4 regions of the Enterobacter chinensis genome follow, and region 1 is predicted to be linked to each of the others. Evidence: predicted binding sites of a transcription regulator. Region 1 holds the regulator's gene; each other region holds the start of a gene.

The links. Region 1 encodes Fur, which represses iron uptake genes when iron is present. Its sites were predicted from a motif close to ATAATAATGAGAACNACTATCAA; they were not measured.
Region 2: the regulator Fur is predicted to act here: its motif matches at 4,570-4,592, upstream of sodA (superoxide dismutase [Mn]).
Region 3: the regulator Fur is predicted to act here: its motif matches at 4,726-4,748, upstream of PYW49_RS13670 (Nramp family divalent metal transporter).
Region 4: the regulator Fur is predicted to act here: its motif matches at 3,182-3,204, upstream of exbB (tol-pal system-associated acyl-CoA thioesterase).

Annotation. Positions count from the first base shown of each region.
Region 1 is NZ_JARDVI010000002.1:461,251-468,674, forward strand. It holds gene ybfF (esterase) at 1-413, shown strand, start outside; gene ybfE (LexA regulated protein) at 542-829, shown strand; gene fldA (flavodoxin FldA) at 985-1,515, shown strand; gene fur (ferric iron uptake transcriptional regulator) at 1,806-2,252, shown strand; gene chiQ (ChiQ/YbfN family lipoprotein) at 2,349-2,678, opposite strand; gene chiP (chitoporin ChiP) at 2,726-4,141, opposite strand; gene glnS (glutamine--tRNA ligase) at 4,588-6,255, opposite strand; gene nagE (N-acetylglucosamine-specific PTS transporter subunit IIBC) at 6,425-7,424, opposite strand, start outside.
Region 2 is NZ_JARDVI010000010.1:41,504-48,927, forward strand. It holds gene PYW49_RS22490 (LacI family DNA-binding transcriptional regulator) at 1-965, shown strand, start outside; gene PYW49_RS22495 (alpha-galactosidase) at 1,070-3,193, shown strand; gene PYW49_RS22500 (MFS transporter) at 3,238-4,503, shown strand; gene sodA (superoxide dismutase [Mn]) at 4,666-5,286, shown strand; gene yiiM (6-hydroxyaminopurine reductase) at 5,357-6,031, shown strand; gene cpxA (envelope stress sensor histidine kinase CpxA) at 6,084-7,424, opposite strand, start outside.
Region 3 is NZ_JARDVI010000004.1:197,673-205,096, reverse strand. It holds gene PYW49_RS13690 (ion channel protein) at 1-93, shown strand, start outside; gene ipdC (indolepyruvate decarboxylase) at 94-1,752, opposite strand; gene mgrA (L-glyceraldehyde 3-phosphate reductase) at 1,938-2,936, shown strand; gene PYW49_RS13675 (DUF2502 domain-containing protein) at 3,064-3,414, shown strand; gene PYW49_RS13670 (Nramp family divalent metal transporter) at 3,448-4,686, opposite strand; gene PYW49_RS13665 (NupC/NupG family nucleoside CNT transporter) at 5,037-6,224, shown strand; gene PYW49_RS13660 (sensor domain-containing phosphodiesterase) at 6,270-7,424, opposite strand, start outside.
Region 4 is NZ_JARDVI010000003.1:300,550-307,973, forward strand. It holds gene PYW49_RS10730 (AraC family transcriptional regulator) at 79-978, shown strand; gene PYW49_RS10735 (VTT domain-containing protein) at 1,024-1,683, opposite strand; gene metC (cystathionine beta-lyase) at 1,827-3,014, opposite strand; gene exbB (tol-pal system-associated acyl-CoA thioesterase) at 3,266-3,997, shown strand; gene exbD (TonB system transport protein ExbD) at 4,002-4,427, shown strand; gene PYW49_RS10755 (cytoplasmic protein) at 4,470-4,919, opposite strand; gene PYW49_RS10760 (hypothetical protein) at 4,921-5,325, opposite strand; gene PYW49_RS10765 (ESA_00282 family adhesion-associated protein) at 5,429-5,932, shown strand; gene PYW49_RS10770 (TIGR00645 family protein) at 6,014-6,502, shown strand; gene PYW49_RS10775 (aldo/keto reductase) at 6,551-7,424, opposite strand, start outside.

The DNA of each region.
Region 1 (7,424 bases):
TTCGCCGTCACGACGAGATTTTTGCCGCCATCAATGCGGTCACTGACGCGGGTGTCGCAACCCGCCAACAGGCGGCTGCGGTCATGCGTGACCATCTTGATGAAGAAGGCGTCGTGCAGTTCCTGCTGAAATCCTTTGTTGACGGGCAATGGCGTTTTAACGTGCCGGTGCTCTGGGAGCAATACAACAACATTGTGGGCTGGGAAACGGTACCTGCCTGGCCACACCCTACCCTCTTCATTCGTGGCGGTAACTCTCCTTACGTTACCGACGCGTACCGCGACACCTTGCTGGCACAATTCCCTCAGGCGCGTGCCCATGTCATTGCCGGGGCCGGGCACTGGGTTCACGCAGAAAAACCTGACGCCGTGTTGCGCGCCATTCGCCGCTATCTCGCTGATACTGCAAATTGATTAAAAAGAGAGCGACTGGAAGGCTGCGGGCTTCCAGTCGTTGGCGTGCCGTTTTTGCTGATGTATGATGGCGCGCTTATCGCCCGGGCATTAGCAGGGCGGCGTGTTTCCCCCGAAGTCTCAGAATCATGGCCAAAGAACAAACGGACCGTACGACACTAGATCTGTTCGCGAATGAGCGTCGACCGGGACGACCCAAGACGAATCCGCTTTCGCGCGATGAACAGCTGCGTATCAATAAACGCAATCAGCTTAAACGCGATAAAAATCGTGGGCTTAAGCGTGTCGAACTGAAGCTGAATGCTGACGCCGTCGATGCGCTTAACGAGCTGGCTGACGCGAGAAACATCAGCCGTAGCGAGCTCATTGAAGAGATGTTGATCGCCCAGCTTGAGACGTTACGCAGCCAGGCATAAGTCTGAAAATCCCCTTTATCGCCCTTTTCATGTAGCACAGAGTGCAGTCCTGCGCGATAGCTGTTTCCGCAGGGTTGCCAGTTCTGCTATTATTGCCCTTATCCGTGGCCGAATTGCGCCACCATACTATTAAGTTTCAAGAGGTTATTTTACTCATGGCAATCATCGGCATTTTCTTTGGCAGTGATACCGGCAATACCGAAAATATCGCAAAAAACATTCAAAAACAGCTCGGTAAAGACGTTGCTGATGTGCATGACATCGCCAAGAGCAGCAAAGAAGATCTCGAAGGCTATGACATTCTTCTGCTGGGTATTCCAACCTGGTACTACGGTGAAGCCCAGTGCGACTGGGATGATTTCTTCCCGACGCTGGAAGAAGTCGACTTCAACGGTAAGCTGGTCGCCCTGTTTGGCTGTGGCGATCAGGAAGACTACGCCGAGTACTTCTGTGACGCACTGGGAACTATCCGCGACATCATTGAGCCGAATGGCGCAGTGATCGTAGGCCACTGGCCGACCGCCGGTTACCACTTCGAAGCGTCTAAAGGCCTGGCTGATGACGATCATTTCGTGGGTCTGGCCATTGACGAAGACCGTCAGCCAGAGCTGACGGCAGAGCGCGTTGAGAAATGGGTGAAGCAGATCCGTGAAGAACTGCACCTGGACGATATTCTTAACGCCTGATTTTTATCGCGGCGCAACGGCGGTTGCGCCCGTGCTCCAGGTCAAACCGATTAAATTAATCGCTACAATCTTTTAACTTTTTCGCCCAGACCTGTACAATGTCTCCCTGATAAACGTGGTTTTCCATTGAGCAAGTTTGTTGGTGATACCACGTTTTTATAAGCATATTTTGCCTGAGACTTGCAGTTTTCATTTAGCCATGGCAGTTCTATAATGAGACGCAATATCCCAGGTGCATTTTCTGTCACTTCCTACAGAAGTGAATCGTTTAGCAACAGGACAGATTCCGCATGACTGACAACAATACCGCATTAAAGAAGGCTGGCCTGAAAGTTACGCTTCCTCGGTTAAAAATCCTTGAAGTGCTTCAGGGTCCAGACAATCACCATGTCAGTGCGGAAGACCTTTATAAACGTCTTATCGACATGGGTGAAGAGATTGGGCTGGCTACCGTCTATCGCGTGCTGAACCAGTTTGATGACGCGGGCATTGTTACCCGTCATAATTTCGAAGGCGGTAAATCTGTTTTCGAACTGACCCAGCAGCAGCACCACGATCACCTGATCTGCCTCGATTGCGGCAAGGTCATTGAATTTAGCGATGATTCGATTGAATCACGCCAGCGTGAAATCGCGGCGCGTCATGGCATCCGCCTGACCAACCACAGCCTGTACCTTTACGGTCACTGTGCTGAAGGTGACTGCCGCGAAGATGATCACGCGCACGACGCGAAATAAGTGAGTGTTTATACTCTGAGCCAGCCGCGAGGTTGGCTTTTTTTTTGCCGTTAAAAAGCCCGGTGGCGCAGCGCCACCGGGCATGATAACAGCGAGTTAATGACTGTTATTGCTGCGAATCTCTTTCCAGATCTGGTCGCAACGCTTCGCCACTTCCTGATCGTTACCGGTTTTACGCGCCTGGATACAGGCCTGGTAATCCATCACGCGAACATTTTCCTGCGTCGCGAACTGCTCATGCGCTTTCTCTTTTTTCAGCACATTCAACACGCTCTGACAGGCTTCAATCTTCTCCGGCGAGCCTTCAGCGGTATTGATACACGCGCTATAGGCCTCCTTCAGACGGGTGTCCTCTTTCGGCGCCTGTGTCTGAGCACACGCCACCAGCCCTGATGCCAGCAACGCGACGATTACGATTTTTTTCATCATATGCAGTCTCCATACCGGCGGGACTCAGCCCGCCGGTGCGTTCATCAGAAGATGGTGAATGGGGCGATAACCATGAATTTCACGTCACGTTCATCCTGGAAGATGTTGCCGTAACCGCCCGCATAGCTCGGGATATCGGAGTGGTTGTCATACTGGGTGAAGTGCAGTTTGAACATCGTGCCTTTGGCTCTTCCCTCCTGCAATACATATGCGGCATCCAGACTATAGGCGGATTCTTTCAGGCGCTGACTCTGATCGTAGATTGGGGCACTACTTGGTTTAGCATCCCAACCGTAAGCATAGGAAGCACCCACTGACCAACCTGCAAGGTTCCAGTTTTTGAGATCGTACATCGCCCCGAAGAAGACCGCTTTTTCGCCATTGGCGTTAAAGTCAGAACGGTTATCCCACCAGATATCCAGGCGACCATTAGAAGAAGCATAGGTTGGTGTCATGCGCTGTAAGAAGAAGCCCTGATTACCGTCAGCTTTGACCCACGTGCCTTCGAGACGTAGATCCACCTGGCCAATCTTGTAGCCAAAGGTTAAAGCTTGCAGCCAAGCCGTGCCGTCATATAAGTCCCTGGCAAGGGCCACTTCATCGTTAGTCTTCAGGTTATTTTGCGCATCTGCTTTATCTCGCGCACCATAGAATTGATAGCTGGTCGAAAGTGGGCTTCCGGCGATATCGAACTTATAAGACGCTTTGGCAAAATACTGATCCATGTATCCTTGTGCCTGACCAAATGCCGCTTCCAGCACCAGATTATTTTTGAAATCGTACTTAGCACCAAGAGAATGCAGATAATCTACCCGTGTTTTACGATCGCCCTGGTAGAACTTGTCCATTTCGATGTGCCACGGTGCTTTGTATTCGTTGGTCCACATATAAGAGAAGCTCAACGCACCCGCATCACCGTAGTCAAAGTTAGCCCCGGCTTCTGCACCCTGATAGGTGCCCGGCATAAAGCTCCAGTGCGGTGCTAACAGCGTCTGGCCGGTTGGCTGAATATAACCACCGCGCGCCCATACCGGGCCGTATTTAAATTTCGCAGCGGCCTTGTAAAGACTGATTCCGCTCTTATCCCCGGACCAGTCTTCTTTATACGCTTTGTTGCTGGAGGAGAAGGCAATTTCGTTCGGGTGGGCACTGTCGCCGTTTTCCGCCATTTCAATCGCGGTGAATGCAGCAATATCCAGACCGAACATATCCGCGGCATAGCCTGACTGGAAGTCCAGGTTGGCGTTCCAGGTGGAGTGAGAAAGGTTGGTTTTGTATTTATCTTCGGTAACGTCTTTACGATCACGCTCACGCTGCCAGTAATAAATACCGCCCGTGAGGGTAGAATCATCGATGAAACCCGCAGCTTTCGCTTCAGGTGTGATAACCAGGCTCGACATTGCTGTCACACCGGCAATAGCCAGCGCCAGCGCACTACGTTTGCCACTGAACGTACGCATAGATTATTCCTCTTTGACGAATTAAAACGCCTGAAACGGCGAAAATAAAAAAGACCAAACGGTCAGGGGTAGTTATAAATACCCTCGAATTAACTACCGCCTTTAGGTTATTTTTCGCGACGCGAATTATCAATGCTTTTCAGCGGACAAAAGTCAGGATTATGACGAAGTGCACATAATTGGTAGTGATTTGTAACATTTGCCGGAGAGCGAGGTTTGGCGAGGTAAGCCATTAAATTTTAGAGGGTAAGATCGTTAATTGCCGTTACTTTTTACAAATTGCGCATTGATGATAAAAAACAAACTTTTTTCAGAAAAATAAGTAGCACCACATTGACCTGATATTTTCCTCGATATTATTACTCCCCTGCTTTAACGATATGATCATTAAATAAAAAAACGCCGCAATAAGCGGCGTTTGTCTCTCATTGACCAATGCAGCGTTATTATTCGCCGATTTTGGTCCAGGTATCACGCAGACCCACGGTACGGTTAAATACCGGTTTTTCTGCCGTGCTGTATCGGCTGTCCAGGCAGAAGTAACCTTCACGCTCGAACTGGAACGCCTTACCCGCTTCAGCGGCTTTCAGGGAAGGCTCCGCATAACCCTGCTTGATAACCAGAGATTCCGGGTTGATGGTCGCCAGGAAGTCTTCAGCAGCCCCCGGGTTAGGCACGCTGAACAGACGATCGTACAGACGAATTTCTACCGGCAGCGCGTGGGATGCGCTCACCCAATGAATAACGCCTTTCACCTTGCGACCGTCCGCCGGATCTTTACTCAGCGTTTCTGCGTCATAAGAACAGAAGATGGTGGTGATGTTACCTTCCGCATCTTTCTCTACGCGCTCGGCTTTGATGACGTAGGCATTACGCAGACGCACCTCTTTACCCAACACCAGACGCTTGTACTGCTTGTTGGCTTCTTCGCGGAAGTCAGCACGATCGATCCAGATTTCACCGCTGAACGGCACGTCGCGGGTTCCCATCTCCGGTTTGCTCGGATGGTTAGGCATGGAGACCAGCTCGCTTTCACCCTGCGGATAGTTCTCGATAACCAGTTTCACCGGGTCGATGACCGCCATCGCGCGCGGTGCGTTTTCGTTGAGATCTTCGCGAATGCAGGATTCCAGAGAAGCTATTTCAATGGTGTTGTCCTGCTTGGTGACGCCGATACGTTTGCAGAACTCACGAATAGACGCGGCAGTATAACCGCGACGGCGCAGACCAGAGATGGTCGGCATACGCGGGTCATCCCAGCCCTCAACGTGCTTGTCGGTGACCAGCAGGTTCAGTTTACGCTTGGACATCACAGTGTATTCCAGATTCAGACGAGAGAACTCGTACTGGCGCGGATGCACAGGAATGGTGATGTTATCCAGCACCCAGTCGTACAGACGACGGTTGTCCTGGAACTCCAGCGTACACAGCGAGTGAGTGATGCCTTCCAGCGCATCGCTGATGCAGTGGGTAAAGTCGTACATCGGGTAGATGCACCACTTGTTACCGGTCTGGTGGTGTTCAGCAAATTTTATACGGTACAGCACCGGATCGCGCATCACGATGAACGGAGACGCCATATCGATTTTGGCACGCAGGCAGGCTTTGCCTTCTTCGAAGCCACCCGCACGCATTTTTTCAAACAGCGCCAGGTTCTCTTCCACGCTGCGATCGCGGAACGGGCTGTTTTTGCCCGGCGCGGTCAGCGTACCGCGATATTCACGGATTTCGTCAGCAGACAGCTCGTCGACATACGCCAGACCTTTGTTGATAAGCTCTACCGCATAGGCGTACAGCTGATCGAAATAGTCAGAGGAGTAGCAGATATCGCCAGACCAGTTGAAGCCCAGCCATTGCACGTCGTTCTTAATGGACTCAACGTATTCGATGTCTTCTTTTACTGGGTTGGTGTCATCGAAACGCAGGTTGCACTGTCCCTGATAGTCCTGGGCAATGCCAAAGTTCAGGCAGATAGATTTTGCATGCCCAATATGCAGGTAGCCGTTCGGCTCCGGCGGGAAGCGGGTATGAATTGTGGTGTGCTTACCACTGGCCAGATCTTCATCGATGATCTGACGAATAAAGTTACTCGGGCGGGCTTCTGCCTCACTCATCGTGGATTCCTCAAAGCGTAAACAACGTATAACGGCATATGATCTTATAAGCCGGACGTAGTGACAACCCTTAAAACGGCTCTGAAGAAAATAATGGGGGCGTTTGCTGCAAAAAAAAGCGGCGGAGGATATCCCCCGCCGCTTAAGGCATGACTCTACTCAGGAGCGATTACTTGCCTTTAATCTCATACAGCGGCGTTTGACCCGCAACAACCTGACCTTTCGCCTGAATGACCAGGCCACTGAAGTCATCGATGTTGCTGCAAACAACCGGGCTTATCATGGAGCGCGCGTTGGCGTTCAGGAAGTCCAGATCCATTTCCAGAATCGGCTGACCGGCCACCACTTCAGCGCCCTCTTCCACCAGACGAGTAAAGCCCTGACCATTCAGCGCAACGGTATCGATACCCATGTGGACAACGATCTCCGCGCCATTTTCGGTTTCGAGGCAGAACGCATGGTTGGTGTTGAAGATTTTCACGATGGTACCTGCAGCAGGAGACACAACGGTTTTATCCGTTGGTTTCACCGCCACACCGTCGCCTACAGCTTTGCTGGCGAACGCTTCATCAGGCACTTGCTCAATCGCAACGACCTCACCGGTAACGGGTGAAACCAGCGCGGCAACTGTTTTTGCGTTAGGTACTGCCTGCGGTTTCGCAGCTGCAGGGGCGGCAGCGGGAGCAGCGCTTGCTTCAGCGGCTGCGACCGGGCCGGTCGTTTTCATTGCGTTGGCAATTTTCTCAGCAACGAAGCCGACGATAATCTGCACGCTGGTTTTGTTCAGGCGGATAACACCGGACGCACCCAGGCGTTTTGCCAGCGCCTCGTTCACCAGAGAAGAATCTTTTACGTTCAGACGCAGACGGGTGATACAGGCATCAATGCCGGTCAGGTTGTCAGAACCACCGACAGCGGCAATGTACTGACGCGCCAGACCTGATACGTCCTGATCCTGAGCACCGCTCACGTTCACATCCTGACCATCTGCTTCGCTACCGGCCACGGCCAGTTCACGACCCGGGGTCATCAGGTTGAATTTGGTGATAGTGAAACGGAACACCATGTAGTAGATCGCGAAGAACACCAGACCTTGTGGGATCAGCATCCACCAGTGGGTTGCCAGCGGGTTACGGGAAGAAAGCACCATATCCACCAGACCCGCACTG
Region 2 (7,424 bases), on a different contig from region 1:
GGCTGTCTGTTACCACCGTCAGCCGCGCGCTCAACGGGTATGATGACGTCTCCGCCGAGACGCGCGCACGCGTGGAAGCTGAGGCCCAGCGCCGTGGCTATCGACCAAATACGTTTGCCCGCCGCCTGAAGATGGGCAAAATTGACGCCGTTGGGCTCGTTTTTCCCGTGCATCCTGTTCCGCTCAATAACAGCGTATTTATGGACATGGTCGGCGAAATTAGCCACGAACTGGCGCGACATGAAATCGACTTGCTGTTGATTGCCGATGACGATCTGGCTGACAAGCACAGCTATATGCGCATGGTGCAAAGCCGGCGCGTGGATGCACTGATTGTGGCGCATACGCTGGATCACGATCCGCGTCTTGAGCAACTGCAGGCCGCCGGATTCCCGTTCTTGGCGCTCGGACGCAGCCATCTGCCGCAGCCGTATGCGTGGTTCGATTTCGACAACTATGCCGGCACGTATCACGCCACTCGCTGGCTGATCGAGAAAGGTCATCAGCGCATTGCACTACTGGGCGAAAGCAATAATCAGGCATTCATCACCCAGCGTCGTCAGGGCTATCTGGACGCGTTACGGGAAGCCGGGCTGTCCAGCGAGTGGCTGCGCGCCATGCCCCCTTCGCGCCGCGTGGGGTATGCCACCACGAAAGAGCTGCTCTCTTTGCCGCAGCCCCCCACGGCCATCATTACCGATTGCAACACCCACGGCGACGGCGCGGCAATGGCGCTGGCGCAGATGGGACGCCTTACTGGCGAAAATGCCGTCTCACTAGTGGTCTACGACGGCTTACCGCAGGACAGCATTGTTGATATCGACGTTGCGGCGGTGATCCAGTCCACCCGCGAGGGCGTCGGGAAACAGATTGCCGATATGGTGCGCCAGCTGATTAACGGCGACGACATCGAACGGCTTCAGGTGCTCTGGCAGCCAGAATTCTCTCCAGGCCAGACGGCCTAAATACCGCAAAATTATAAACCCGATCACATATCCGAAACGTTTTGGTTTGTATCCGAAACGTTTCGGATCAACACTCAGATCGTCCCGATAACAGGAGAGGTCTGATGCAAGATTCCGTTTTACGACTCGAAAGCAACACGGTCGACGTGGTAATCAAAACCCACCCATTCGCCGAAATTCTCTACTGGGGGCCGCACCTTCAGTACTTTTCGCCACAGAATGCGGCTACGCTCGCACGTCCGGTGGCTAACGGCAGGCTGGATGTTGATTCTCCGGTCACGCTGATGGCTGAGCTGGGGCATGGCCTGTTTGGGTCGCCCGGTATTGAGGGCCATCGTCAGGGGCTGGACGGCTCTCCTGTCTTCACCACCACAGACGTACGCCAGCAGGGGCAAATCCTGACGATTACCGCAGAAGATGAGTATGCGGGCCTGCGTCTGACCAGCGAACTGGCACTGGATGCCAGCGGCGTGCTGGCGGTGCGTCACGGCTTAACCAACCTGAAATCGCAGGCGTGGCAGGTGGACCGTTTCGCCGTCACGCTGCCGGTGGCCGAGCGCGCGCGGGAGGTGCTGGCCTTCCATGGACGCTGGATCCGTGAATTTCAGCCACACCGCGTGACGCTTGAGCACGACAGCTTTGTAATTGAAAACCGCAGGGGCAAAACCTCCCACGAACACTTCCCGGCGCTGATTTCAGGTACGCCTTCGTTCAGCGAAATGCAGGGCGACGTCTGGGGCGTGCATTTGGGCTGGAGCGGCAACCACCGCCTGCGCGCGGAAGCGAAAACCGATGGCCGCCGTTATATACAGGCCGAAGCACTCTACCTGCCGGGTGAAATGGCGATTGAAGAGGGCGAAACGCTCTGGACGCCGCGCCTGTATGCAAGCTACTCCGCGCACGGGCTGAATGGCATGAGCCAGCAGTTCCACCGCTATCTGCGCGACAACATCATTCGCTTCCCGAAAAACAAACCGCGCCCGGTGCACCTCAACACCTGGGAGGGGATTTATTTCAACCACGATCCGGACTACATCATGCGCATGGCCGACGAGGCCGCAGCGCTGGGCGTGGAGCGCTTTATCATTGACGACGGCTGGTTCAAAGGCCGCAACGACGATCATGCCGCGCTGGGTGACTGGTATCTGGACGAGAAAAAATACCCGAACGGCCTGACGCCAGTGATTAATCACGTTAAACAGCTCGGCATGGAGTTTGGCATCTGGGTTGAGCCGGAGATGATTAACCCGGATTCTGATTTGTATCGCGCGCATCCTGACTGGGTTCTGGCGCTGCCGGGCTACGCGCAGGCGACCGGGCGACATCAGCTGGTGCTCAACCTCAACATCCCGGAAGCCTTTGATTACCTGGTCGAGCGCATGAGCTGGCTGCTGGGCGAGCATGCGGTCGACTACGTGAAATGGGACATGAACCGCGAGCTGGTGCAGCCTGGACACAACGGCAAAGCGGCTGCCGACGCCCAGACGCGCCAGTTTTATCGTCTGTTAGACGTGCTGGGCGAACGCTTCCCGCACATCGAATTCGAATCCTGCTCTTCTGGCGGCGGGCGTATTGATTATGAGGTCCTGACCCGCAGCCACCGCTTCTGGGCGTCCGACAATAACGACGCGCTGGAGCGCAGCACCATTCAGCGCGGAATGAGTTACTTCTTCCCGCCGGAGGTGATGGGCGCGCATATCGGTCATCATAAATGCCATGCCACTTTCCGCCAGCACAGCATTGAATTCCGAGGTCTGACGGCACTGTTTGGCCATATGGGGCTGGAGCTGGATCCACTCACCGTTGATGAGAAGGAGCGCGAGGGGTATCGCCATTATGCCGCGCTGCACAAGCAGTGGCGTGAGGTGATTCATCACGGTACCCAGTGGCGCGTGGATATGCCGGACGCCACCACGCTGGTGCAGGGGATAGTGAGCGAAGATAAGTCGTACGGACTGTTTATGGTTAGCCAGCTCGCGATGCCGGATTACACCCTGATGATGCCGCTGCGCATGCCGGGGTTAGAAGCCAGCGCGCAGTACCGTATCACGCTGCTCGATCACCCGAATATTCAGATTACGGGAGAGGGTGGGCACACCATGCGCAAGCTGCCGGCGTGGATGAACGAGCCGCAAACGGTGAGCGGTGAGTGGCTGATGCAGGCAGGGATTGCGCTGCCGATTCTGGATCCGGAAACCGCCATTCTGATTGGCGTGGAACGCGTGTAAGGGTGACGGGCCGGAGACCCGGCCCTCCGTTGAGGATAAAAATAATGAACACAACAACCTGTACCCACAAAGACAACCCTAACTTCTGGATTTTTGGGCTGTTCTTCTTTCTCTACTTCTTCATCATGGCCACCTGCTTTCCGTTCCTGCCAATCTGGCTGTCGGACATCATTGGCCTGAACAAAACCCATACCGGGATTGTTTTCTCCTGCATCTCGCTGTCGGCTATCGCCTTCCAGCCGGTGCTGGGGGTGATTTCGGACAAGCTGGGGCTGAAAAAACACCTGCTTTGGATAATCTCGGTGTTGCTGTTTCTGTTCGCGCCGTTCTTCCTGTACGTCTTCGCGCCATTGCTGAAAACCAGTATCTGGCTGGGCGCGCTGAGCGGCGGGTTGTATATCGGCTTCGTTTTCTCGGCGGGTTCGGGGGCGATTGAGGCCTATATCGAACGCGTGAGCCGCAACAGCTTTTTTGAATACGGCAAGGCGCGCATGTTCGGCTGTCTTGGCTGGGGGCTATGCGCCTCAACGGGGGGCATCTTGTTCGGCATCGATCCGTCATATGTTTTCTGGATGGGATCGGGGGCGGCGCTGTTGTTGATGCTGCTGCTGGTGGTCGCGAAGCCGAAGCCAAACCAGACGGCGCAGGTAATGAACGCCCTGGGTGCCAACCAACCGCAGATCACTGCCAGAACCGTCTTTAACCTGTTTCGCCAGCGCAGAATGTGGATGTTTATTCTGTACGTGATTGGCGTGGCCTGCGTCTATGACGTCTTCGACCAGCAGTTTGCCACCTTCTTCAAAACCTTCTTCGCCACGCCGCAGGAGGGCACCCGTGCCTTTGGTTTTGCGACGACGGCGGGGGAAATTTGTAATGCCATCATTATGTTCTGCTCGCCGTGGATCATTAACCGTATCGGCGCGAAAAACACGCTGCTGATCGCCGGGGTGATTATGGCGACGCGTATTATCGGCTCGTCATTTGCCACCACCGCTGTAGAAGTGATTGCCCTGAAGATGCTGCATGCGCTGGAGGTGCCGTTCCTGCTGGTGGGGGCATTCAAATACATTACCGGGGTGTTTGATACCCGTCTGTCGGCCACTATCTACCTGATTGGCTTCCAGTTTGCCAAACAGTCGGCGGCGATTTTCCTTTCTGCCTTTGCCGGAAATATGTATGACAGGATCGGCTTTCAGGAGACATATCTGATGCTGGGCTGTTTCGTGCTGGCGATTACGGTGGTGTCAGCGTTTACGCTGAGCAGCAGGCGTGAGATTGCGGCAGGCAATAAGGCAGTAGAAGTCCATTAACGTCCTGAACCTATTCACCATTTTAGCTTTGGTCAGAAAATGAATAACCTTATAAAAACTACGGCATTGATAATCATTTTCAATATCATTTAATTAACTATAATGAACCAACTGCTTACGCGGCATTAACAGCTGTGCCGCCCGACAATAATGGAGAGGATTATGAGTTATACACTGCCATCCCTGCCGTATGCCTACGACGCACTGGAACCGCATTTCGACAAGCAGACGATGGAAATCCATCACACTAAACACCACCAGACCTATGTGAACAACGCGAACGCCGCGCTGGAAAGCCTGCCTGAGTTCGCTAACCTGTCTGCTGAAGAGCTGATCACCAAGCTGGACCAGCTGCCAGCGGACAAGAAAACCGTTCTGCGCAACAACGCGGGCGGTCACGCTAACCACAGCCTGTTCTGGAAAGGCCTGAAAACTGGTACCACCCTGCAGGGCGACCTGAAAGCGGCTATCGAGCGCGACTTCGGTTCCGTAGATAACTTCAAAGCGGAATTCGAAAAAGCCGCTGCAACCCGTTTCGGCTCTGGCTGGGCGTGGCTGGTACTGAAAGGTGACAAACTGGCCGTGGTGTCTACCGCTAACCAGGACTCCCCGCTGATGGGTGAAGCTATTTCTGGCGCATCCGGTTTCCCAATTCTGGGTCTGGACGTGTGGGAACACGCTTACTACCTGAAATTCCAGAACCGTCGCCCGGACTACATCAAAGCCTTCTGGGACGTAGTGAACTGGGACGAAGCAGCAGCGCGTTTCGCCGCTAAAAAATAAGGTTGCATTGACGCCTGTGAGAAGCGAGTCTGATGACTCGCTTTTTTTGTATCTGCAGAAAGGAGCAGCGATGCATTATCCGGTGAATGTATTTACAGGCAAGGTAAGGGAATACGACGGCAGCCGCCCGAGCGCCATCGCCAAAATTCAGGTCGACGGTGAGCTGACGTTAACCGACCTCGGGCTTGCGGGTGACGAGCAGGCCGAAAAGAAAATCCACGGCGGGCCGGAGCGCGCGCTGTGCCACTACCCGCGCGAACACTATCTGCACTGGAAAACTGAGTTCCCCGAGCAGGCGGACCTCTTCGTCGCCCCCGCGTTTGGCGAGAACCTTTCCACCGAAGGGCTGACCGAAAAGAACGTGTTTATTGGTGACATCTACCGCTGGGGCGATGCCCTGATTCAGGTGACGCAGCCACGCTCGCCGTGCTTCAAGCTCAACTTCCATTTCGGCATCAGCGATATGTCCGAGCAGCTGCAAAATGCCGGTAAGACCGGCTGGCTATACCGCGTTGTGCTGGCAGGGCAAGTATCTGCGGATGCGCCGCTTGAGCTGGCGTCGCGCCTGAGCGATGTCTCCGTGTATGAGGCCTGCGCTATTGCCTGGCATATGCCGTTCGACGACGAGCAATATCACCGCCTGCTGTCGGCGGCTGGGTTGTCGACCAGCTGGACAAGAACCATGCAGAAGAGGCGTTTAAGCGGCAAAATCGAGGATAATTCGCGGAGATTGTGGGGGAAATAGTGCCCGTGGAAAGTAGGCCGGGTAAGGCGAAGCCGCCACCCGGCACATACGTCTACGAACGCTTATACAACGGCAGCCACAGCGTTAACCGCAACCCGCCCAGCGGGCTATCATCGGCTTTCACCCAGCCGCGGTGCTGCTGCATGGCGGTTTCAACAATCGCCAGACCCAGTCCCGTCCCGCCAGACTCGCGGTCGCGCGCTTCGTCGGTGCGGTAGAACGGACGGAAAATCTGCTCGCGATCTTCCGGGCTCACGCCAGGACCGTCGTCATCGACAATAACGGTGATCCCGTCTTTATCCACCGAGAACGCCACCTCAATCTTCGTATGCGAGTAGCGCAGGGCGTTACGCACGATATTCTCCAGCGCGCTTTCCAGCGTGTTGGGGTTACCGTACAGCGGCCATGGCCCCGGCGGGAAGTTGACGGTAAACGATTTGCCCATCTGTTCCGCTTCGAACGCCGCGTTATCCAGCACTTCATGCCACAGATGATTGGCTTTCACCGTTTCGCTGACCAGCGCGTTTTTCTGCTGATTACGCGACATGACCAGCAGGTCGTTGATCATGCTGTCCAGGCGGTGAGCTTCCGTTTCAATACGCTCCAGCTCCTTGCTCTCACCGCTGCGGCGACGCAACAGCGCGGTGCCAAGCTGCAAGCGCGTGAGCGGGGTGCGCAGCTCGTGCGAGATATCCGACAGCAGGCGTTGCTGCGCCGTCATCATCCGATCGAGCGCGCTCACCATCTGGTTAAAACTGGTCCCGGCGGCAAGGAACTCCTGCGGTCCGGCTTCCAGTTCAGGATGCTGTCGCAGGTTACCCTGAGCGACTTCATCGGCGGCATTTTTCAGCTTACGTGCCGGTTTTGCCAGGCTCCACGCCAGCCATAACAGCAGCGGGGAACTGACCAGCATGGTGACAATCAACAGCAGGAGAGGGCGGTCAAACAGCAGGTTGATGAAGTCGGACTGGGAATTGCTCGCCGGACGAATCAGGTAGAGTTGATAATTATCCTCCCCGTCCCTGACGGAGAAAGGCCCCACCATCTCTACGCGGCCATATTTCTTCTTCTGGGGGTGATCGGCGTTATCCGCCTGGCCAATAAAGTTGCGGATGATCTGCATCTCGTTGCGATCGGCCCCAATCACGCGACCTTCGCTGGTGACCAGCAAAAGACGCTGCCCGGGAGGCGCCCACTTGTCGATAGCGCGAAACAGCCTGCGCCACCACATCAGATCGTTCGGTGGATCGTTTGCCAGCTCGGCTTCCACGTGCTGCTCGATCATCACGCCCTGACGTTGCTCGCTGTCGAGAAGCTCCGTCATCTGGCGTGAGTCGAGTTTTGGCAACATCAGTACGAGCATTAAAACCAGTGCCAGCGTCAGCCAGAAGAT
Region 3 (7,424 bases), on a different contig from region 1:
ACCCTCATTCCGTTACTTTGCATCGTGATGTTGCCCGCCTGGCTCCTGCTGGCGGGCAAACCGATGATGATGGCCTGGCGAAACGACAGGTAATCAGGCGCTATTGCGCGCTTCCAGCGCTTTGGTAATCGCCCCCAACAGCGGCGGGATGTCGGCTTTCGGCAGCATCACCTCAATCAGCGAGAGCCGCTCGTGGTGCGCCACTTTTTCAAGGACGTCCGCCAGCTGCTCCGCTTCACTGACCCGCCAGCACTGGGCCTGAGGATCAAGGCTCAGCGCCTGTGGGATTTGCGTCCAGTTCCATAACGCAATGTCGTTATACCGCTGCTCAGGCCCGTGGATCGCCCTTTCCACCGTGTACCCTTCGTTGTTAAGGACCAGAATGATGGGGTGTTGTTTATCCCGCAGCATCGAGCCGAGCTCCTGAATGGTGAGCTGCGCCGCACCGTCCCCCGTCAGCACAATCACGCGACGGTTCGGGCAGGCGGTTTGCGCGCCAAATGCCGCCGCCAGCGTGTAGCCAATCGACCCCCACAGCGGCTGGACGATAAAATTCACGTCTGCCGGAAGGCGAAGATCGATCGCACCGAAGGCTGAGGTTCCCTGATCCGCAAGGATAATGTCTCCCGGGCGAATAAACGTCTGCAACGTTCTCCAGAAATTCTCCTGGGTCAGCGAGCCATCCGGCTGCGGGTAGGACATCGCGCTTTGGGACAGTGGAACAGGCGTGCCGTGCACGTGCTGCTTGCACAGTTCCACCAGCGTCTCGATCGCCTGCAGCATAGGGATACCGGTAAACCAGATATCACCGACGCGGACGGCATGAGGCTGAACTTCTATCGTTTGCGACGGGGTTAACTGGTGGGTGAAGCCGGCGGTCAGGGTATCGGTAAATCGCGTGCCGATGCACAGCACCGTGTCAGCCCCTTCAATCGCCTCTTTTACCGCGCCGGCGCTCGCCGAACCGCTGTACGTACCATAAAAACCGGCGTGACGCTCGTCAAATATACCTTTGCCCATCAGCATGGTAGCGTGCGCCATCGGCACTTCCTTGACCCATTTCTGTAGTGCATGTTTCAGACCATGGCGCAGGACGAGGAAATCGGCCAGCAGCGCCGTGCGCTTGCTCATGGCCAGCTTGTTCTCTGCGGCATCCCGGAACGCCTTCAGGCAGGCACTATCGGCATGCGCATGTCTGAAAGTGAGAGCGTTTACAGGCGGTGTGGCGGCTTTTTTTGCCACATCGGCAGGCAACATCAGGTAGCCAGGCCGGCGTTCCCGAAGCATGGTAGTTAACACCCGGTCAATCTCATAGCAGGCATTTTGTTCGGTCAGGATCGCCTGTGCGGCAGTGATCGGTTCGCTCATATGGTAAAAGTGACGAAATTCACCGTCGCCCAGCGTATGGTGCAGCAGCTCCCCTCGCTGCTGTGACGCCGTTCCCGGCGCCCCCACAATATGTAACACCGGAACGTGCTCAGCATAGCTGCCCGCTATGCCGTTCATGGCGCTTAACTCTCCTACGCCAAATGTCGTCAGCAGCGCGGCGAAGCCCTTACATCGGGCATATCCGTCAGCGGCATAAGAGGCGTTTAATTCGTTGGCACAGCCCACCCAACAGATATCCGGGCTGTCTATCACGTGGTCGAGAAACTGCAGGTTATAGTCGCCCGGCACGCCAAACAGATGATCGGCTCCACAATCTGTAAGACGGTCCAGCAGGTAATCGGCGACGCAGTATGGGGTACGCATGAACAGGTATCCTTCTAATGTTGACCTCACTTTGAGTATTAAAGAAGCGTGATGGCTGTCCAGAATTGGCGGTAAGAAGGGCATGGAAAGAATGCTTTACAAAAAAGGCTGCGCTATGCTGCTTTTAATCACGCGAATGTAAACGTATACACAGATTTTTCTCTTCAGCGCCAGAGGTCATAAGAATGGGTTATCAGCCGGACAAAAATCGTTATCAGACAATGGAGTATCGCCGCTGCGGGCAAAGCGGACTCAGGTTGCCCGCCATCTCGCTAGGGCTGTGGCATAATTTTGGCGACACCACGCTTATCGAAAATAGCCGTCAACTTTTACAGCGTGCGTTCGATCTGGGCATTACGCATTTCGACCTTGCCAATAACTATGGCCCGCCTCCCGGATCTGCCGAACGTAATTTCGGACGTATTTTGCAGGACGATTTCCTGCCCTGGCGCGATGAGCTAATCATCTCCACCAAAGCGGGGTATACCATGTGGGATGGCCCCTACGGCGACTGGGGGTCACGCAAATACCTGCTGGCAAGCCTGGATCAAAGCCTGAAACGCATGGGGCTGGAGTATGTTGATATCTTCTATCACCACCGTCCTGACCCACAAACGCCTCTGCTCGAAACCATGAAAGCGCTTGACCATGTGGTGCGTCAGGGAAAAGCCCTGTATGTCGGGTTATCCAACTATCCTGCTGAGCTGGCCCGCAAGGCGATTGATATCCTTGATGACCTCGGTACGCCATGCCTGATCCACCAGCCGAAATACTCCCTGTTTGAACGTGCGCCGGAAGAGGCGCTACTGGACGTGTTGCAGGAAAAAGGGGTCGGCTGCATTCCCTTCTCACCGCTGGCCGGCGGGCAACTGACCAACCGCTATCTGAACGGCATTCCGGCAGATTCACGCGCGGCAAGCGACAGTCAATTCCTTAACCCTGACCAGATCACCGAAGAGAAGCTGGAGAAGGTAAGAAAGCTGAACGCCATGGCGGAAGACCGCGGCCAGAAGCTGTCGCAGATGGCGCTGGCCTGGGTATTACGCCATGAGAATGTGACGTCAGTGCTGATTGGGGCAAGTAAAGCGGCTCAGATTGATGACGCGGTGGGTATGCTGGAAAACCGCCATTTCTCCGCCGAAGAACTGGCCCGTATTGAAGCCATTCTGAACAGCTCAAAATAAAATCACTTTTAGCAAAAAGTGCTCTCATTCAGGAATTCGGAGTTGAGGCGATGAAACGAGGCTTTACCAACTCGTAATATTGCGTTAACAGGCCCAACAAAGGCCCCGATCGTGAAGGAGAAAGAGTATGTTCAGGTCACTGATTCTTGCAGCGGTATTACTGGCTTCGGCCCCGCTCATCGCCACTGCGGGCGAAATCACCCTGTTGCCATCAGTAAAATTACAAATTGGCGATCGTGACGACTACGGCAGATACTGGGACGGTGGCTACTGGCGCGACCGTGACTACTGGCATCGTAACTATGAGTGGCGCGGCGATCGCTGGTGGAAACATGACAACGGCAGACACCGTGGCTGGTATAAAGATAAAGCTTATGAGCGCGGCTACCGTGAAGGCTGGAACGATCGTGACGACCGCCGCGGCGGCTGGGGTCGCGGTAGAGGTCACGGACATGGCCATCACGGTCATGACGACTAACAGCAAAAAGGAGCCTCCCGGCTCCTTTTTCTTTTAGAGTCCCAACGCGGTGCCAATCAGCAGCCACAGGTTCAGCGCCACCACCACCACCACGATGGCCCACCCGGTCCGTTTCACCAGCGTCGTGTTGACCAGTTCGCCCATCAGGGTTTTGTTGCTGGTAAAGATCAGCAGCGGCACCAGCGCCAGCGCGATACCAAAACTCAGCAGCACCTGGCTCATGACCAGAATTCGCGTTGGGTCGAGCCCCATCAGAATCACGATAAATGACGGGAGCATGGTAACAGAACGACGCACCCACAGCGGAATGTGGAACCGGACAAATCCCTGCATCACCACCTGGCCTGCCAGCGTGCCCACCACCGTTGAAGAGAGACCGGCAGCCACCAGGCTCAAACCAAATATCGTGGCGGCAGCATGGCTCAGCAATGGCTCCAGCGTGAGATAAGCCTGGTCGAGATCGGTAATGCCGGTATGGCCGTTAAAGTGGAAAGCGGCGGCTGCGGTGGCCATCATCGCCAGATTCACAAACCCCGCGATGGTCATGGCGATAGCCACATCCCACTTGGTTGCGGAGTAACGCTCTTTACGCGTCCCACCGTGGAGATGTTGGGTCAGCGAGGAGTGGAGATAAATCACATGCGGCATGATGGTCGCCCCCAATACCCCGGCGGCCAGGAATACCGCTTCGGAGGTTGGCAGGCTTGGGATCACCATGCCTTTACCGAGCTGCGCCAGATTCGGTTGTGAGAAAATCAGCTCGACAATGTACGCCGCCGCGACAAACAACAGCAGACCGCCGATAACCTTCTCCAGCGGTTTTTGACCGCGACGCTGCAGCATCAGGATCAGGAACGTGGCAATCCCGGTCAGCACCGCCCCCTGCAACAGCGATACCCCCAGAATCAGTTTAAAGCCGATCGCTGCGCCGATAAATTCAGCGAGGTCAGTTGCCATCGCGATAATTTCCGCCTGAATCCAGTAGAGCCAGACGGCCGGACGCGGGTAATGGTCACGAATTTGCTCCGCCAGGTTTTTACCGGTGGCAATCCCCAGCTTCGCAGAGAGCATCTGAATCAGCATTGCCATCAGGTTAGCCCAGACAACCACCCACAGCAGCTTATAGCCGAAGCTGGCCCCGGCCTGAATGTTGGTCGCAAAGTTACCTGGATCGATATAGCCAATGGCAGCGATGAACGCAGGTCCCATTAATGCGAACCGCAACTTGCGCGCTGCTCTGCCACTGCTACCCTCTACGCGACTGTTTGTCATTTCTGCCTCTGAAATATAGCCTTTGCTATGTTTAATGCTACCAAAATGAGAATGATTATCAAGATCATTTATGAAGTTTACAGTGATTTCTCTGATAGCTTTGAACGATAGACGGGCGGGTAAGCGGGGGGCGATCTAACGAAAACAGAAATCGCGCGCTCTTTTGTGAAGACTAGCACACAAACTTAACTTTTCACTCATTTACCTAACATAACAAAAATGTATTGTGGATCACTATTTTTGAGACTCGTCACAGGATGTAACTATAGTGTGTTCTTGATCTCGTTTTCTTTTCGCTTGTTACATAGAATGTGCACGAAAATTAAACCTGCCTCATATTTGGAGCAAATATGGACCGCGTCCTTCATTTTGTCCTGGCACTTGTTGTCGTTACTGCACTCGCATTGCTGGTCAGCACAGACCGCAAAAAAATTCGTATTCGTTATGTTGTCCAGTTGCTGGTCATTGAAGTTTTACTTGCGTGGTTCTTCCTGAACTCCAACGTCGGCCTCGGCTTCGTGAAAGGCTTCTCCGAAATGTTCGAAAAACTGCTCGGATTCGCCAATGAAGGGACGAACTTTGTCTTCGGTAAAATGAACGACGAAGGTCTGGCGTTCTTCTTCCTGAAAGTTCTTTGCCCAATCGTCTTTATCTCCGCACTTATCGGTATTCTGCAGCACATCCGTGTTCTGCCGTTCGTGATTCGTGGAATTGGTTTCCTGTTATCCAAAGTGAACGGCATGGGTAAGCTGGAATCGTTCAACGCCGTAAGTTCCCTGATCCTCGGTCAGTCTGAGAACTTCATCGCGTATAAAGATATTCTCGGCAAAATGTCCCGCAACCGCATGTACACCATGGCGGCAACCGCAATGTCTACCGTTTCCATGTCAATCGTGGGCGCGTATATGACCATGCTGGAGCCGAAGTATGTTGTTGCTGCGCTGGTTCTGAACATGTTCAGCACCTTTATCGTTCTGTCGCTGATCAACCCGTACCGCGTTGACGCCAGCGAAGAAAACATCCAGATGTCCAACCTGCATGAAGGTCAGAGCTTCTTCGAAATGCTGGGTGAATACATTCTGGCCGGTTTCAAAGTGGCAGTTATCGTTGCCGCCATGCTGATCGGCTTCATTGCGCTGATTTCTGCGCTGAACGCCCTGTTCGCAGCGGTGCTGGGTATCTCCTTCCAGGGTATTCTGGGCTACATCTTCTACCCTGTTGCATGGGTGATGGGTGTTCCGGCTCACGAAGCGCTGCAGGTGGGCAGTATCATGGCGACCAAACTGGTTTCTAACGAATTCGTTGCGATGATGGATCTGCAGAAAATCGCCAGCACGCTTTCTCCGCGCGCGGAAGGCATTCTGTCCGTGTTCCTGGTCTCCTTCGCGAACTTCTCGTCCATCGGTATTATCGCCGGTGCGATTAAAGGTCTGAACGAAGAACAGGGTAACGTGGTTTCTCGCTTTGGTCTGAAACTGGTTTACGGCTCTACCCTGGTGAGCGTTCTGTCTGCTTCTATCGCAGCACTGGTTCTGTAACGTTTACCGTTAAACAAAAAACCGGGAGCCTGGCTCCCGGTTTTTTTATGCCCGTAATTCTTCCAGCGGTTTGGGCTTGCCTATCAGGTAGCCCTGCAGATAATCCACACCGAAGCGGAGCAGCATCTCGCGCTGCGCCGGTGTTTCTACGTATTCAGCGACGACGCACAGCGATTTTGTCTTCGCCAGATTACACATCGATTGCACGATCATCGCATCCATGTCATCGGTACAAATGTCTTTCACAAAGCAGCCGTCAATTTTAATGATGTCCGCCTGCAGACGCCTGAGACGCTCATAGTTAGCGTAGCCGGTACCAAAATCATCAATGGCAATCCGGAAACCGTAATCCCGCAGCTGCTGGAGATTGCTGATACTGCTTCCTGAATTCGAGAAGGCCTGCTCCTCGGTGATTTCAAGAACGACGGCCTGAGGCGCAATGCCGTACCGTTCAAAGAGGGAGCAAATCTCGCCGGCGACCTCTTTTTGCATCAGCGTGAGCGGCATCAGATTGACGGAGAAGCGGGCGCCAGCCTGCGTTGCAGGATGATCGCGCAGCCACGCCAGTAATTTTTCCATAACGCACATATCGAACCGGTGGCTCAGGTTGAACTGAGCAATCAACGGAATAAAGCGATCGGGTGTAATCATCTCTCCCTCGCTTTCCATACGCGTCAGAATTTCGTAGTACCCGCTTCCATCCGCCTTCTGGATGGGCTGCGCGTATAAGTGGAACTGACCGGCCTCCAGGGCATGCTTAATCCGCGCCAGCATCAGCACGCGCTCTGTCGTTTGTCCTGATGCCGCCTCGAGGCTATTCGTGAGCGCAAGAACGTTATGCGCCCCACAAGATTGCTCTGCCAGCCAGCTCAGTTGCCCCAGCGTGTGGTGCAGCTTTTCGCCGTTTTCGACCATTCCCCAGGACGCGCCAAATTCAATATCCAGCCCGGTGTTGTTCCAGAAAATCTTACGGCTGTTCAGGCGATCGACCATATGCTGAAGACGCTCAGCGGTTTCCGGACCCAGCAATACCAGCACCAGCTCGCTTCCCGGAAGCTGGAAGAGTGCTTCATCTTTTTGCAAAAGCGGCTGAAGCGACGCGGCGATCGTTCGTTTGCAATGGACCCGCATGAGGATCCCATAGTGGCGGCTCAAAAACTCCAGGTTATCCATACGCAGAATGCTTACTTTTGCATCCGG
Region 4 (7,424 bases), on a different contig from region 1:
TTTCTACAGAGCGCTGGAGAAAGCGTGGGAAACGACGCACACTGTTAACGTCGGAAACCGTACCCGGAGTAACGTAATATGAACCGTGAAGCGATCTGCCATCAGCTTACTGCGCAGATTAAAAGACTGATAGATAACGCAAAAGATGTCAGCGATCTGCTGCCGGATATTCGCCTGCTTTACGGCACGCAGCCCGGGACGCGTACGCCAGTGATGTACCAGCCGGGCATCGTTTTTCTCTTTTCAGGCCATAAAATTGGCTATATCAACGAGCGCGTGTTTCGCTACGACACCAATGAATACCTGCTCCTGACAGTACCTTTACCCTTTGAATGTGAAACTTTCGCGACAGAGGCGGTTCCGCTGGCAGGGATCCGCGTCAATGTCGATATCCTTCAGTTGCAGGAACTGCTGATGGAGATAGGTGAAGATGAGTTCTTCCAGCCTTCGATGGCGTCGAGCGGGATTAACTCGGCGACGTTATCGGAAGAGATCCTTTGCGCCATTGAGCGTCTGCTGGACGTCATGGAGAGGCCGCTGGATGCACGCATTCTGGGCAAGCAAATTATCCGCGAAATTCTTTACCACGTGCTGCTGGGACCAGGCGGCGGGGCGTTACTGGCTCTGGTGAGCCGACAAACTCACTTTAGCCTGATCAGCCGCGTGCTCAAGCGTATTGAAAGCCAGTACACGGAAAACCTCAGCGTTGACCAGCTCGCCGCGGAAGCGAACATGAGCGTCTCGGCGTTTCACCATAATTTTAAATCGGTGACCAGCACTTCGCCCCTGCAATACCTTAAAACCTACCGGCTGCATAAGGCGCGGATGCTGATGATCCACGATGGCATGAAGGCCAGCGCGGCGGCGATGCGGGTAGGCTACGAAAGTGCGTCGCAGTTCAGTCGGGAATTTAAGCGGTATTTCGGCGTTACGCCGGGAGAGGATGCGTCACGTATCCGAACCATGCAGGGAGCCTGAGGGGAAACGTAGGCCGGGTAAGCGATAGCGCCACCCGGCTTTTGTTTATGCACTGCAGTACTTTTTCTTAATCACCACCGCAATCGTCCCTACCAGCCCCGCCACCAGCAGGAACATCGGCAGCACCATCAGGAAGGTCATTACCTGGTCTTCATGGTGTTTCACAAAGGGGATCATATTCAGCGCGTAGCCGAGCGTGGTGACCACGCCAACCCACAGCAGCGCGCTCAGCCAGTTGAAGAACTGGAAGCGACGGTTCGACAGACCGGAAATGCCTGCCATTGTCGGCAGAAGGGTGCGAACAAACGCCAGGAAACGCCCAGCCAGCAGCGCCAGCAGGCCGTGCCGATCGAACATGCAGGTCGCACGCTGATGATATTTATGCGGTAACTGCGCCAGCCAGCTTTTAACGACGCGCGTATTCCCCAGCCAGCGGCCCTGCAGATAGCTCAGCCAGCAGCCCAGGCTGGCTGCGGAGGTGAGGATAACCATCGTTGATGTGAAGTCCATGACGCCTTTGCCGATTAACGCCCCGGCAAGTAAAAGCAGGCTGTCACCGGGTAAAAACGAGGCAGGCAGTAATCCATTTTCCAGAAACAGAGTTGCGAACATCACGAGATAGACGATACCGACGACGTGAGGATCTGCCAGCGCGGCAAAGTCGTGATGCCAGAGCGCCGCGATAATATCTTGAATAACAGCCATGGACTTTCCTGTGGAACAGCAGATATAGCGCTATTGTACTCCCTTATTCCCCCGTCGGGTTTGATCCCGGGCGCAACTCATGCAGACTTTTCTGCTTGCAGTGTCCACAAAAGCGTCCAGGGAGTACATTTTCAGCCAGCACTCTACACGATACGCTCGAACCCTGCTGCTAAATCCGCAATTAAATCGTCCACATTTTCTAAACCAATATGCAGCCGGATTAGGGTGCCGCTGAAGTCCACTTCGCCACCGGGGCGCAGGGCCGCGATCTGCTCCGGCTGGTTAGGCAGGATCAGCGATTCAAAACCGCCCCAGGAGTAGGCCATGCTGAAGAGGGTAAAGTTATCCAGATAGCTTGCCAGCTCGTCGTTATTCAGCCGCTTTTTCAACACGAACGAGAACAGACCGCTGCTGCCTGTAAAGTCACGCTGCCAGAATTCATGACCTTTACTGCCGGGTAGAGCGGGATGGTTAACGCGCTCAACCAGAGGGTGCTGCGCCAGCCATTCTGCCACCTTCAGGCTGCTTTCATGGTGCTGACGCAGGCGAACCCCCAGCGTGCGGAGTCCGCGGCTGGTCATGTAGGCTGTGTCTGCGTCCACCATCTGGCCCATCAGGTAGGCATTTTCACGCAGTTGATCCCAGCAGCGCGCGTTGGATACCGCCGTACCTATCATGCCGTCAGAGTGGCCAATCAGGTATTTCGTCGCGGCCTGAATCGAGATGTCGATGTCGAACTCCAGCGCTTTAAACAGCACGCCTGCCGCCCAGGTGTTGTCGATCATGACAATCGCCTCTGGCGCTTTACTGCGCACGGCTTTCACGATAGCGGGCACGTCGTGGACTTCCATGGTGAGCGACCCCGGAGATTCCAGGAACACAATGCGCGTGTTTGGCTGAATAAGTTCGGCAATGCCTTCACCAATCAGCGGGTCGAACCAGCCGGTCGTTACGCCGAGCTTGTTGAGGATTTTGGTACAGAAGTCCTGGCTGGGTTCATAGGCGGTGTTGGTCATCAGGATATGGTCGCCCTGTTCCACAAACGCCAGAATCGTGTTGGCCACCGCCGCCGCCCCGCACGGGAACAGCGCGCAGCCTGCGCCGCCTTCCAGCTCGCACATCGCTTCCTGTAGAGAAAAATGGGTTAGCGTGCCGCGACGGCCGTAAAACAGCCCGCCTTTTGCGCGGTTACGCGTGGCGATTTTTTTCTCCTCAACGGTGTCAAACACCAGCGAGGAGGCGCGTTGAATCACACTGTTCACCGATCCCTGGGTATATTTTTTGCTGCGTCCTGCCTGTACCAGCGTGGTATCAAGATGCTTCTTTGTCATGTTCGCTAACCCTGTTTTTATACGTCTGGACGTCCAGACTACCACGATTGGAAAAAACTGCACCCGGAGGCTTATCGAATAAGCAGAAAATTTTTGCAAAAATACGCATAAGAAATTTTTACTGCGTAAGCGCAAGGAAAGTGAACGAAAATTGCGGCACTATGCAAATACTAATGAGAACTACTATCAATTCGACGGCGTTTTGATATTATTACGGTCAGATTTTGTGATTTGCGTCCTGGAGATACAGAGTGGGTAATAATTTGATGCAGACGGATCTCTCCGTTTGGGGCATGTATCAACATGCTGACATCGTGGTTAAGATTGTGATGATCGGCCTGATTCTGGCGTCCGTGATCACGTGGGCTATCTTCTTTAGCAAGAGCGCCGAGCTTATTTCGCAAAAGCGCCGCCTCAAGCGGGAGCAGCAGCAGCTGGCCGAAGCCCGCTCTCTGGATCAGGCATCTGACATGACCTCATCCTTCCACGCGAAAAGCCTGACCACCCTGTTAGTGAACGAGGCTCAGAACGAGCTGGAACTCTCCGCGGGCAGTGAAGATAACGAAGGCATCAAAGAGCGTACCGGTTTCCGTCTGGAGCGTCGCGTTGCGGCCGTTGGCCGACACATGGGGCGCGGCAATGGTTATCTGGCGACAATCGGTGCGATCTCACCCTTCATCGGTCTTTTCGGTACGGTCTGGGGCATCATGAACAGCTTTATCGGCATTGCACAGACCCAAACCACCAACCTGGCGGTCGTTGCGCCGGGCATCGCAGAAGCGCTGCTGGCGACGGCAATCGGTCTGGTTGCCGCCATCCCGGCGGTGGTTATTTACAACATCTTCGCGCGTATGATTGGCAGCTACAAAGCTACGCTCGGTGACGTTGCCGCGCAGGTTCTGCTGCTGCAAAGTCGCGATCTCGACCTGAATGCCAGCTCGGTTAAGCCGGTGCATGCGGCGTCTAAACTGCGCGCAGGTTGATACGATGGCGATGCGTCTAAACGAAAATCTGGACGATAACGGCGAAATGCATGAAATCAACGTGACGCCGTTTATCGACGTCATGCTGGTTCTGCTGATTATCTTCATGGTGGCTGCGCCGCTGGCGACGGTCGACGTGAAGGTGAACCTGCCGGCCTCTTCCAGCCAGCCACAGCCGCGCCCGGAGAAGCCTATCTACCTGTCAGTGAAGGCGGATAAATCCATGTTCCTCGGGAACGACCCGGTGACGGCGGACTCAGTTATCCCGGCGCTGGAGCAGCTTACTGGCGGTAAGAAAGACACCACGGTCTTCTTCCGTGCGGATAAAACCGTTGATTACGAAACCATGATGAAGGTAATGGACACGCTGCATCAGGCGGGGTACCTGAAGATTGGACTGGTCGGCGAAGAGAAAGCGGCCGCGAAATGATAAAGAAGCTGGCGGAAGCCGGCTTTTTTTATGTCTGTCGAGTTATTCGTTTTTATTATCCGTTGGTGCGGCCACGGACGTTGTCAGCGCGTCCTCATCAAGCGCAACGCAGGTGACGTTTGAGGTACGGTACTCACCCTCTGACAGTTTGCGCGTCAGACGCAGGGTGGCGATCTCTCTGGCAAGCAGATACTGGTAATTGGCCTCGAGACGTCCCAGAAGCTTCTCTTTCAGCTCTGGACGCTGTTCAATGATGGCGTTCATCACTGCACCATAAATCTCTTCTTTGACCTGTAGCGGGTAAATATCACGGCGATTCTGCCATTTTAGACGAACCAGCGTCGCCGGGATCGATACCAGGTCTTGTGTAATACGCGTCATCTCGGCATTTTTTGTTTTTCGCAGTGCGTCGAGATTTTGCTTTAAGATAAATTCATCACTTTTTTTATCATCTAAAGTCAAATAAACGTCGTTGTTTTTAATTTCCTTCACGTTAATCTTCCCCCAGGCTATAAAAGATTGGGTTGTTTTTTTCTCGTGTAATTAAATTAAGCCAAATTTCATTGCCCGACTCATTAATTTCTTTGGTTTTTTCGGCCATTATTTGACTTAGTTTCTGGGCATCTATTTCACCTTCGGCCTGCAGGTCATTCAGCAGGTGGACAAGGGCTTCAATTTTTATGGCGCGAAATAAGCGGTCTTTTATATGACGATCGTGCTCTTCCAGCAACATATTACGGGATTTGCCGGTTTGGGAAACACCAATTAATATATCAGGCTCGAAATCAGAGAGCTTTCTTTTCCCCTGAGTGAAACTGACCTCTTTTTCTGCTTCCGTCGGTTGCTGTTCCACAGGCGTGATGTGGTACTTAGCCGGGACGAGATAGTCGGGCAGCATTTTTAATTTCCTTTAATTTCAACAGGGTGGGGTTGGTAAAGGCGTGAGATTCGTTGACAATATCATGAGGCAAATTTAAAATCAAAAAAAATGGAGCCAACCCATGAACAGCATCTTTTTTACGGTCATCACATTACTATTACTGACCGCTGGTGTTCTTTTATTGATGCAGGAGTTCAATAAAACGAAAGTGTCGAAAGACACCAGTGAATCCCCGCAACCGGAACTCATGACAAAAGAGGAAGGTGAAGACCATTTCTCTGTTTTGATGAACTCCGTTACGCCTGTTTGGTACTGGCGGGTGAACCATGAATATATCGACTTTTTACACGCGACAATTAAGCGCATGAAAATGTCGGAAATTAATGACACGCCCGGACTGTTTGAGGCGCAGCGTCGTTGTAGTGACCTGAATTCAGCAGTGTATAAATATTATGACAATATCAAAAAGCGCTGTCTTAACGGCGAGAAGGTCTCTTATTCCGACCTGGACGTATTAAATTTGCGTCAGTGTTTTCGCGAGTTCAGCCTGGAAGCCTACCCGGAGCTGGTGGTGCTGGTCTGGCCGGAGTATGCCCGTCCGGAGGTTAACCCAGACAACGTCTGAGTGACGTACTGGTTAGCTATTGCAAACAGTCAGCGCCGTTGAGCTATACTGGGCGCTGGTTTCTTTTGCAAACAGGACTTTATGGAACGCTTTTTTGAAAACGCCATGTACGCCTCTCGCTGGATACTGGCCCCCGTCTATTTTGGCCTTTCGCTGGCACTTGTCGCACTGACGATTAAGTTCTTTCAGGAAATCTGGCATGTTCTGCCGAACATTTTTTCCATTGCCGAAGCGGATTTGATTCTGGTTCTGCTGTCGCTGGTAGATATGACCCTGGTGGGCGGACTGCTGGTGATGGTGATGTTCTCCGGCTACGAGAATTTTGTCTCCCAGCTTGATATCGACGAGCGTAAAGAGAAGCTCAGCTGGCTGGGCAAAATGGATGCTTCATCGCTGAAGAATAAAGTGGCCGCGTCGATTGTGGCAATCTCCTCTATCCACCTGCTGCGCGTGTTCATGGACGCGAAGAACGTTCCGGATAACAAACTGATGTGGTACGTCATCATCCATCTGACGTTTGTGCTGTCTGCGTTTGTGATGGGGTATCTGGATAAGATCAGTAAGAAGTAATTCCCCTCACCCCGGCCCTCTCCCCGTGGGTGAGGGCATCAGACCGCACTATTTATCCGACGACGCCTGCCAAAGATTCAACTCCCCATCCGCAACATGCTGGTCAATCCGCTTGAGTTCGTCCTCGGTAAAGCGCAGGTTTTCCAGCGCCTGAACATTCTCTTCCAGCTGTTCCGGACGGCTTGCGCCAATCAGCACTGACGTCACCCGCGCATCTTTCAGCAGCCAGCTTAGCGCCATCTGCGCCATCGTCTGACCACGGGCATGTGCCATCTCATTCAGCAAACGCAGGCTGCTCAGGTTGGCGTCGGTCAGCATTTTCTGCGTCAGGCCGCGCACTTTATTCCCTTCGCGCTGCATGCGTGAACCTTCAGGAATACCGTTCAGGTATTTTCCGGTCAGCAGACCCTGCGCCAGCGGGGTAAAGGCGATACACCCCGTACCGTTTGCTTCCAGCGCGTCCAGCAAACCGGTCTTATCGACCCAGCGGTTGAGCAGGTTATAGGATGGCTGATGAATAAGTAGCGGGATTTTCCATTCGCGAAGCAGGTCAGCCATTTTCTGAGTGCGCTCCGTTGAGTAGGACGAAATCCCGACGTACAGCGCTTTACCGCTCTGCACGGCGTGGGCCAGCGCAGCGGCAGTCTCTTCCATCGGCGTGTTTTCATCCACGCGATGGGAATAGAAAATATCTACGTATTCGACGCCAAGACGCATCAGGCTCTGGTCGAGGCTGGCGAGCAGATATTTGCGTGACCCCCCTGAACCGTACGGCCCCGGCCACATGTCGTAACCTGCCTTGGTGGAGATAATCAGCTCGTCGCGATACGCGGAAAAATCCTCACGCAGCAGGCGGCCGAAATTCTCTTCCGCGCTGCCTGCCGGCGGGCCGTAGTTATTGGCGAGATCGAAATGAGTTATG